3 regions of the Delftia sp. BGA-UO-ETr-SB1 genome follow, and region 1 is predicted to be linked to each of the others. Evidence: predicted binding sites of a transcription regulator. Region 1 holds the regulator's gene; each other region holds the start of a gene.
The links. Region 1 encodes FNR, which switches genes on or off when oxygen is low (the NO sensors DNR and NnrR bind a similar motif). Its sites were predicted from a motif close to TTGATNNNNATCAA; they were not measured.
Positions count from the first base shown of each region.

Region 2: the regulator FNR is predicted to act here: its motif matches at 1,328-1,341, upstream of AC57B5_RS16440 (type IV pili methyl-accepting chemotaxis transducer N-terminal domain-containing protein).
Region 3: the regulator FNR is predicted to act here: its motif matches at 1,703-1,716, upstream of AC57B5_RS08120 (COX15/CtaA family protein).

Region 1 is NZ_JCAQOW010000004.1:163,274-166,521, forward strand. It holds gene ccoG (cytochrome c oxidase accessory protein CcoG) at 1-38, shown strand, start outside; gene AC57B5_RS01245 (FixH family protein) at 96-410, shown strand; gene AC57B5_RS01250 (hypothetical protein) at 590-877, shown strand; gene fnr (fumarate/nitrate reduction transcriptional regulator Fnr) at 959-1,678, opposite strand; gene hemN (oxygen-independent coproporphyrinogen III oxidase) at 1,841-3,223, shown strand; gene AC57B5_RS01265 (sulfite exporter TauE/SafE family protein) at 3,229-3,248, shown strand, end outside.
Region 2 is NZ_JCAQOW010000005.1:1,389,646-1,392,893, reverse strand. It holds gene AC57B5_RS16450 (DUF3297 family protein) at 29-286, shown strand; gene AC57B5_RS16445 (ChaN family lipoprotein) at 338-1,213, opposite strand; gene AC57B5_RS16440 (type IV pili methyl-accepting chemotaxis transducer N-terminal domain-containing protein) at 1,375-3,248, shown strand, end outside.
Region 3 is NZ_JCAQOW010000004.1:1,656,559-1,659,806, forward strand. It holds gene cyoE (heme o synthase) at 1-236, opposite strand, end outside; gene AC57B5_RS08120 (COX15/CtaA family protein) at 233-1,432, opposite strand; gene AC57B5_RS08125 (hypothetical protein) at 1,922-2,200, opposite strand; gene AC57B5_RS08130 (hypothetical protein) at 2,253-2,663, shown strand; gene AC57B5_RS08135 (hypothetical protein) at 2,825-3,007, shown strand; gene AC57B5_RS08140 (hypothetical protein) at 3,004-3,248, shown strand, end outside.

The sequences.
Region 1 (3,248 bases):
GCGCGTCCGAAAAGGCCGTCTTCCTGGTGCCCCGGTGATGTTCCTGGCAGGCGCGGCACGGTCCGCGCCTGCCGCCTGAAAGAAAGAGGTTTCCCATGTCTTCCAGTCCCGCAGTGTCCGCGCCCGCGCAGGCTCCCTCGCACCCCGACGCCGGCAAGCCCTGGTGGAAGTTCGGCCATGTCTGGCTGGTGGTGGCCGGCCCGGCGGCCGTGGTGGTCGCTGCCGTGATCACGGCCATCATCGCCATCAATGGCGCCGATCCCGTGATCGACCCCGACTACTACCGCAACGGCATCACGATCAACGAGCGTGCCGATGGCATGCGCGAAGTGCCCAAGAGCATGGCGCCCGCCGTCACCGGCCGCAACCATGCGGCCACGCCCGCGCACGATCACCCCACGGACCGCTGATCGCCGTGCACCCCTGCAAGAGGCCGCAGTCGCGGCCTTTTTGCATGGCGGATCGCATCTCCGGCATGCGCGACGGGTGAGGGTTTCCTACAGGCGTGCAGGGCGCTGCGGGGCTTGGCGCCATGCGTTGGCGCGGCGCACAATGAAGGCGACCCCTCGACAGCACAAGGAGATCGCTGATGTTGGCCCAACGCTGGATGTGGATTGCCTGGCCTGCCTTTCTGGCAGCCGCCGTGATGGAGATGCTGGTTTTTGCCTTTGTGGACCCGCTGGAGCTGCATTGGCTCGGCGACCTGGGCTGGTCGCGCCAGGGCATCTACACGCTGGCCTTCTTCGCCTTCTGGGGCGTGACCATGCTCTCCAGCCTGATGACCACCATGCTGGGCCGCTCGGCCCGCGATCTCAATGACGGCGTGGTCTCCGAGCCCGACCCGGACCTGGCCATGCAGGGGCTGGGGCGGGACTGAGCGAGAGCCCGCCGCAATGAACAAGGCCCGCTGTCGCGGGCCTTGTTCATTGGCGGATGAATGCTTGCCGCCCTCGCAGGCTCACTGGCACTGCTGGCTGTTGACGATGCGCTTGAGCGCCTCCGTGTCCAGGATGCGCAGATGGCGCTGGCGCACCTCGATGATGTTGTCGTCCGCGAACTTGGAGAAGGTGCGGCTCACCGTCTCCAGCTTCAGGCCCAGGTAGCTGCCGATTTCCTCGCGCGTCATGCGCAGCACCAGTTCCGACTTGGAAAAGCCCCGCGCATGCAGGCGCTGCACCAGGTTGAGCACGAAGGCGGCCAGGCGCTCCTCGGCGCGCATGCTGCCCAGCAGCAGCATCACGCCGTGTTCGCGCACGATCTCGCGGCTCATGACCTTGTGCACATGGTTTTGCAGGGCCGTGACCTCGCGCGACAGGTCTTCCAGCTTGTCGAAGGGCATGACGCAGACTTCGGCGTCTTCCAGCGCGACGGCATCGCAGGTGTGGTGGTCGTTGACGATGCCGTCCAGGCCGATGATCTCGCCGGCCATCTGAAAGCCCGTGACCTGGTCGCGTCCGTCCTCGGTGGCCACGCAGGTCTTGAAGAAGCCGGTGCGGATGGCGTACAGCGAGGTGAATGTCTCGCCGTTGCGAAACAGCAGGCCTCCGCGCTTGACCTTGCGGCGCGTGGCCACGATGTCGTCGATGCGCTGCATCTGCTCGGCATCCAGGCCCATGGGCATGCACAGTTCGCGCAGGTTGCAGTTGGAGCAGGAGGCTTTGATGGTCTGAAGGTTCATGGAGTGATAAACATCAGCGGCACACAGCGTGCCGGCGGTGACCTCGTGGATTGCGATGAGTTGGATCAAATTGTCGCAGCAGTCCCTCAAACAACTCTTGATATGAGTCAAGGACATGACCGATGTGCTGCGGCACAGTCGAGGTATTAGAGGAAAAAACCCATGACCGCTGTCACCCCAGAGCTGCTGCGTCGCTTTGACGTACCGGGGCCCCGATACACCTCGTTCCCTACCGCCGACCGCTTTGTCGAGGCCTTTGGTGCAGAGGACTATATCCTGGCGCTGCAACAACGCAAATCGAGTACCGCAGCGCGTGCCATGCCTTTGTCGCTGTATGTGCACGTGCCCTTTTGCGAGTCGCTTTGCTACTACTGCGCCTGCAACAAGATCGTGACGCGCCACCACGATCGCGCCGCCGTCTACCTGGACTACCTGGCGCGCGAGATGGCCTTGCACACGGCCCATTGCGGCAAGGGCCAGACCGTCAGCCAGCTGCACCTGGGCGGCGGCACGCCCACCTTCTTCTCCGACGACGAGCTGCGCACGCTGATGGGCCTGTTGCGCGAGCATTTCAAGCTGGAGCCGGGTGGCGAGTACTCCATCGAGGTCGATCCGCGCACCGTCAGCGTCGAGCGCCTGGCCGTGCTCAAGGAGCTGGGCTTCAACCGCCTGAGCTTCGGCGTGCAGGACTTCGACGAACAGGTGCAGATCGCCGTGCACCGCGTGCAGCCGGCAGAGCAGGTGTTCGAGCTGGTGGCGGCCGCGCGGCAGCTGGGCTTTGCCTCCATCAACGTGGACCTGATCTACGGCCTGCCCAAGCAGACGCCCGAATCCTTCGAGCGCACGCTGGCCCAGGTCAACGCGCTGCGGCCCGACCGCATCGCGCTCTATGCCTATGCCCACCTGCCCGAGCGCTTCAAGCCGCAGCGGCGCATTGCGGCCGAGGATCTGCCCCAGGGGGCCGACAAGCTGGCCATGCTGTCGCGTTCCATCGCCGCGTTCATGGACGGTGGCTATGTCTACGTGGGCATGGACCACTTCGCCCTGCCCGAGGACTCGCTGGCCGTGGCCAAGCGCCAGGGCCGGCTGCACCGCAACTTCCAGGGCTACAGCACCCAGCCCGACTGCGACCTGATTGCGCTGGGCGTGTCGGCCATCGGCAAGGTGGGTGCCAGCTACAGCCAGAACGCCAAGACGCTGGAGGAGTACTACGACGCCATCGACGCCAGCCACCTGCCCGTGGTGCGGGGCCTGGCGCTGTCGCGCGACGACCTGGTGCGCCGCGCCGTCATCATGGCCATCATGTGCCAGGGCGCCGTGCTGTTCGAGCCCATGGAGCAGGCATGGCTGCTGGGCTTTCGCGAGTACTTCGCGCCCGAGATGGCGGCCCTGGAGGACCTGCAGGCCAAGGGCCTGGTGCAGATCAGCGACGAGGGCTTCCAGGTCACTCCCATGGGCTGGTACTTCGTGCGCGGCGTGGCCATGCTGTTTGACCGATATCTGCAGGCGGACAAGAACCGGGCGCGGTTTTCGAGGATCATCTAGGCCCCATGCTGTTGTCGCTGCTCTG
Region 2 (3,248 bases), on a different contig from region 1:
TTCAGAACCCTCTTGCGAGAACAAGACCATGACCGACGCCAACGCACCCGCCGATCGCCCCGCACTGCCCGACCACCTGTCCATCGACCCGCGCAGCCCGCACCATGTGGCCGCCGTGTTCGAGCACGACATCGGCATCCGCTTCAACGGCAACGAGCGCTTCGATGTGGAGGAGTACTGCGTGAGCGAGGGATGGATCAAGGTGCCGGCCGGCAAGACGGTGGACCGCAAGGGAAAGCCCCTGCTGATCAAGCTCAAGGGCGCCGTGGAAGCTTTCTACCGCTGATTTCCGGCCGGTCGCAAGGCCGGCCGCAACCTCTTCAGGAATCAGCGGGCTTCAGCCCGCATCGGCCCGCGGCGCCGGCGGATTCCTGAACTTCTCCCGCAGCTCGGCGCAGTGGTCCTTGGCCGGCAGGGCATCCGTCTTCTGCAGCCAATCCACATCCGAGGCCTGCGCCACCGATGTCTCCCCCGCCTGCGCCACGGCCACCTTGGCGCCTGCGGCCTCGGGCAGCCAGGTGGGAATGCCCACGCCGCGCAGCACGTGGCCGCGTCCTGCCACCAGCAGCACGGTCTTGCCGGGCTTGACTGCGGCCCTGGCCACCTCGGCCATGCTGGCATCGCGGGCCAGCTGGATGCGGGCCATGGGCGCCAGCTGGGTGTCGGGCAGCAGGCCGCAGTGGCCTTCGCGGATGGCGTCGAGCTGGCGCTGCCAGCCCTCGGGCGGCAGGTGGGTGTCCAGGTTCTCGTTGCGCATGGCCTGCTTCATGTCGGCGCGCGGCAGGTTGCCGCCCAGCACGGGCACGCCCGCGCGCACGGCGGCTATGACCACGCCGCGGTAGCGCGGCCAGGGCCAGGCCGCGTCCTGCCATTGCAGGGCCTGCTGCACCGCGTCCTCGGAGGCATCGCGTGCCAGGCTGGCCGTGGAGCCCGTGCGCGGCGCCATCTCGATCACCAGCGCGGCCAGGCGCTCCTGTTTTGCCAACTGCTCCACCGTGGCCTGCTGCCAGGCCTGGTGGGCGACCGCATCGTGCTGCTCGCCCAGCAGCACGATGGGCGCGTCTGACCAGCGCTGCAACTGCTGCGTCCAGTCCCGCGCCGGGGCGGAGGAGCTGGCGCAGCCGGCAAGGGCTGCCGCCAGCAATGCGGCCGCAGCCAGGCCGGCAAGGCGCGGGGTGCGGATGAAGGGGCGGGGGATGGAGCGGACTTGCATGGCCCCATGCTAAACACTGGCCTCGCCCGGGGACGCCATAGGCCCTGTGGGCGTTGGGGGCAGTTGAAAGGATCCTAGGAATCGGGGCGGGGGCACGGCGCAAACGGGCGGCGCTTGATTCAGGTCAAGACGCGCAAATGTGCCGTGGCTACAGTGCAGCCATGCATGGCAAGCCCTCGCTTTCGACCAAGCTGCTGCTCATGGGCGCGGCCTGCCTGCTCGCGGCCGTGGCCTCCATCGGTTTCACGCTGTGGGTGGCCTGGCAGCTGGAAGGCGGCGCGGCGGCGGTGAACGAGGCCGGGCGGCTGCGCATGAGCATGGTGCGCATGGCCATGGCGCGCCAGAACGAGGCGCCTGCGCAGTGGCAGGAGCGCGCACGGCAGTTCGACGCCAGCCTGGACCTGCTGCGTAGCGGCGACATGTCGCGGCCGCTGTTCGTGCCCTGGAGCGATGCGGTCAGCGCGCGCTACGAGCGCATACGCGGCGACTGGAGTGCGCTGCGCACGCAGTGGCAGGCCGAGGACCATGTCGATGCGCAGGCCATCATGGGCAGCGCCGACGCCTTCGTGCGCGAGGTGGACGGATTCGTCGAAGCCATCGAGGACCGGCTCTCGCGCTGGACGGCCATCCTGCACCTGTTTCAGATGTGTCTGATGGCGCTGGCCATCATCGCGGCCGTGAGTTTCATGGCCACCAGCTACTGGCTGGTGCTGCATCCCGTGGGCCAGCTGCGCTCGGCGCTGGAGCGCATGCGCCGCGGACACCTGGACACGCGCATGAGCGTGGAGGTGGATGACGAGTTCGGCCAGCTGGCGGCCGGCTTCAACCTCATGGCCCAGTCGCTGCAAAGTTCTCACGCCGAGCTGGAGGACAAGGTGCGCGAGAAGACCGCCAGCCTCAACGTGCAGCACCAGCAGCTGCAGGCGCTGTACGCGGTCAGCGTGCAGGCGTCGGAGGCCGCCAGCCTGCAGTCCCTGGCCGAAGGCTTTGTGCGCCAGGTCCGCCTGGCGGCCCAGGCCGATGCGGCCACGGTGCGCTGGTCCGACGAGGCCAACGAGCGCTATGTGCTGCTGGCCGGCGACGGCCTGCCCCAGTCCATGTCGGTGCAGGAGCACTGCCTGCACACGGGCGCCTGCCTGTGCGGCCAGCCGCGCGCGCAGGCTCGGCTGCGCGTGATCCCCATCACGCCGGCCAGCGACCTGCAGCTGACGCACTGCCGCGAGGCCGGCTTCCAGACCGTGGTCAGCATCCCCGTGCAACTGCAGCAGCGCCTGCTGGGCGAGGTCAACCTGTTCTTTCGCTCCACCGTGGTGCTCACGGACGACATGCGCGACCTGCTGTCCGCCATGGCGCGCCACCTGGCCAGCGCCATGGAAAGCCTGCGCGCCACGGCGCTGGAGCGCGAGGCCGCCGTGGCCGAGGAGCGCGGCCTGATCGCGCGCGAGCTGCATGACTCCATTGCCCAGTCTCTGGCCTTTCTCAAGATACAGACCCAGCTGCTGCGCGACGCCGTGGCCAAGGGCCGCGACGAGGCGCGCGACCGCAGCCTGGGCGAGCTGGAAGTGGGCGTGCGCGAATGCTATGCCGACGTGCGCGAGCTGCTGGTGCATTTCCGCACGCGCACCAGCGCCGAGGACATCGAGGCCGCGCTGCGCGCCACGCTGTCCAAGTTCGAGCACCAGACGGGCATTGCCACCTCGCTGAGCATGTCGGGCCAGGGCCTGCCGCTGGCGCCCGACGTGCAGATCCAGGTGCTGCACATGGTGCAGGAGGCGCTGTCCAACGTGCGCAAGCACGCGGGTGCCAGGCATGTGGAGTTGCGCGTGGGGCGCCACCCCTGGCGCTTCGAAGTCTGCGACGACGGCTGCGGCTTCGTCCCCGCCGCCGTTGCGCCGGACTCGCTGCATGTGGGCCTTGGCATCATGCGCGAGCGCGCCCTGCTGGCGCAGGCGCTGGTCCATGTCCACTCCCGCCCCGGCGAGGGCACGCGCGTGCTGATCGAGCTGCCGCCGTCGGCCTCGGCCGGCGCGCCAGC
Region 3 (3,248 bases), 1.5 Mb from region 1:
TCGATATGGCGCTCCACCAGGCAGTTGAAGGCGGCAGCCGCGCCCGCCACCAGCCAGATGCCCAGGCAGGCCAGCGCCATGTGCAGCCACTGGTCGGCGTTGGGCCAGCCCGGCACTGCCAGCACCATGCCGATCAGTGCGCAGAACACGATCAGCTGCACCACACGCGGCTTGGTCAGGGCATAGAACTGTGTCCAGCGCGAGGGCTCGACACTCAGGGAAGCTTGTTTACTCATGCAATCTCTCCACGGGCAACCGGCAGACCGTCCCGCAGTGCGCCCGGGCGGCTGGCCGCCAGGCACCAAACAATCACTGTCACCAGCGCAGCTGCGCCGCCCGTATGCAGCACCGCGGCCACCAGCGGCCAATCGAGCACCACGTTCGACAGGCCTGTCAGCACCTGCAGCACCAAAAACGCACCCAGCACGCGGCGCTGCGACGCCAGTGCGGGCACTTCACCCAAACGCCACCACAGCCCGGCCAGCGCAGCCACCACCACATAGGCCGCCAGGCGGTGCAGATAGTGGATGGCCGTGAGGCCCGCAAAGCTGATGTTGCTGCCGTCCTGCAGCAGGCCCAACGGACGCCAGATCTGCAGCGCCTGCGAAAAATCCATGGCCGGCCACCAGCTGCCCTGGCAGGTCGGGAAACTGCTGCAGGCCAGCACCGCATAGTTGGTGCTGACCCAGCCGCCCAGCGCCACCTGCAGCACCAGCAGCGCAAGACCCAGCCACAGCCCCGCGCGCAGCGCGGGCGAAATCACGGTCGCCCCTTGCTGACGCGCAGCACGGCTCAACCCCACGGCGGGCACGCACAGCAAGGCCAGCAGCCCCGTGCCGCCCAGCAGGTGCAGGGTCACGATGGCCGGAAAAAGCTTCATGGTCACGGTCCAGGCGCCAAAGGCGCCCTGCAGGCAGACCCAGAACAGCGCCAGCGTGGGCCACCACGGACTCAGGGCACCGCCTGCGCCCTCCGCCCCTGTACGTTCGGCCCCTGCGCCACCCGCCCTGCCCAGGCGCCGCGCGCGCCGCCAGGCCATGATGGTCATGGCGATGATGAGCACGCCCACGGTGGTTGCCAGATAGCGGTGGACCATCTCTATCCATGCCTTGCCATGCGTCACCGGCCCGGTGGGCATGGCGGCCTGGGCCTCGGCAATCTGCGCGCGGGCGCCCATGGGGCTGGCGCTGCCATAGCAGCCCGGCCAGTCGGGGCAGCCCAGGCCGGAATCGGTCAGGCGGGTGAAGGCGCCGAACAGTACCAGATCGAAGGTCAGGAACAGCGTGAGCACCGACAGCGCCTGCAGCCGCTTGAGCGAGCCGCCGCTGCGGTTGCGCAGCCACACCCAGGCCAGGGGGCCCAGCGCCAGCAACAGGCCCAGCAGCATCAGCTCCAGAACGGGGGCCAGATCGTACAGCGCCTGTTCGCTCACGCCCGCCCTCCGCAGCGCGGCGTGCACCACACGGCATGGCCCCCGGGCAAGCCGAAAGGCAATGCCGCAGGCGCATCCGGTTGGCGACAGCAGATCTTCATAAATGAGAGCAATTTGACGAGAAGGCTCAGCCCCATGCGCGAGATTGGATCGCAGGCCGGGCCTACAGAGAATCAGGACATGCACCCAGATACCGGCTGCGGGACCGCGCCCCATGCACAAGGCCCGCCAAGCGGGCCCGGTCGCTGCAACTTTCAGAGCAGCATGTCTTTGATATGAAACAATTCTACTTGGCTGCGAACCGCTCAATCGCCCACGCATGCAGTGCCCCTAGATCGCAGCCAGCTTCTTTTGGCCGGTGCGATGCGACTTGGGCCTGGCGCACACGAATTTCCACAGGACCCTGTCCAAGGCATCGGCGGCCCAGCTTTACACGACTGCTCAGATTCGCTCAGATTCAGACACCTCGCGTTCCTTAGATTGGTGGTTTCACTTGGGAACCGGCAACTGCCGGGTGAGGCCATGATTGCAGGAGGCTCGTGGACTGTGCTTGATGGGCACGGAAACGAAATCGGGCGTGTCGAAGGCGATGAATTCGTCCGTTGCGGGACCAGGCCCATCTACCGCATCGATGGACCGGCGCTGTACTCCATGGACGGTTCGGCCAGACTGATGGGCTTTATCGAAGGGACCGAGGTCAGAACGCGGCAAGGCCGGATCTTCCTCAAATTTCTCGCGCATTGAGCGGAACTGCTCAGATTTGCTCATCTTCGGCCAGTCGAAGCCAGGGAGACTCCACGTCCAAGAAAACCTCCAGGCAATGGACCTCTTTTTCGTGCGCGTGCTCTCCAATAACGATTTCAATGCCTTCTGGGACGGCATCGCCCAGGACAAGCCCCTGAAGACGCCCGACAAGGGACGCACCGCGTCCTTCACTGTCATCCGCCGCAGCGACAGCGGCCTGGAAGTCAGAACGCACAAGGGCAACACGGTGCGCATAAGGCGGGAAGCCTTCGGCGCCGTGCTGCGCCATCTGGCCCAGGAGCATCACGGCGCCGAGCGGCCCTGCATCGTGGCCTCCAGCCAGCACCGGCCCGGCTTTCTGGGCTTTGCGGCCAAACAGGCCAACGACAACGCAGCCGTGGTGATCACCTACATCCTGCCCATACTGCAGGACGCAGGACTTGTGGAAATCGACGGCAACCGGCCCAACCGGACCTGGCTGCTTTGAACAACTGCACAGCCTTCGGCCTTCTGCGCCGGTCGATGACAATCTATGTCAATTCATTCATAGCCAATCACTAAGGCGCACAGATAATTGCCGGCATTCGTGTGAATTGTGAGAAGGGTCCGGGCCACGCTCGGCGCCCTTCGATGCTGGAGGATTGGCAGATGAGCGCCCCGGAAATGGAGGCCATACAGGAGCGGCTGAAGAAGCTGCGGGCCGACGAGGCGCTGGTCGCCGAGCAGCTGGACCGGCTGCAGGCCCAAAAGGCTGCGCTGCAGCACAGGCTGGCCATGATCCAGGGCGCCGTGCAGGTGCTTGAAGAGATGCGTCAGGAGCTGGGGCCATGAACCGTGGCAAGCCCGTCTCACCACCCGCATCGCCCCCCGCCTCACCCTGCGCATTGCCCACCCCCACCTTGCCCACAGCCGAAGACTGGCTGGCAAGAATTGCGGCCCTGGATGCCACGCAGCCCCCTCCCACCCCGCCCCGTTTGCGCAACCCCCGCAAGGCAAAGCGCCGCAGGGCGGTCACCGTCGTGGCAGTGGCCGTGCTGCTCGGGCTGCTGGCCATCGCCCTGGCCGTGGCGGT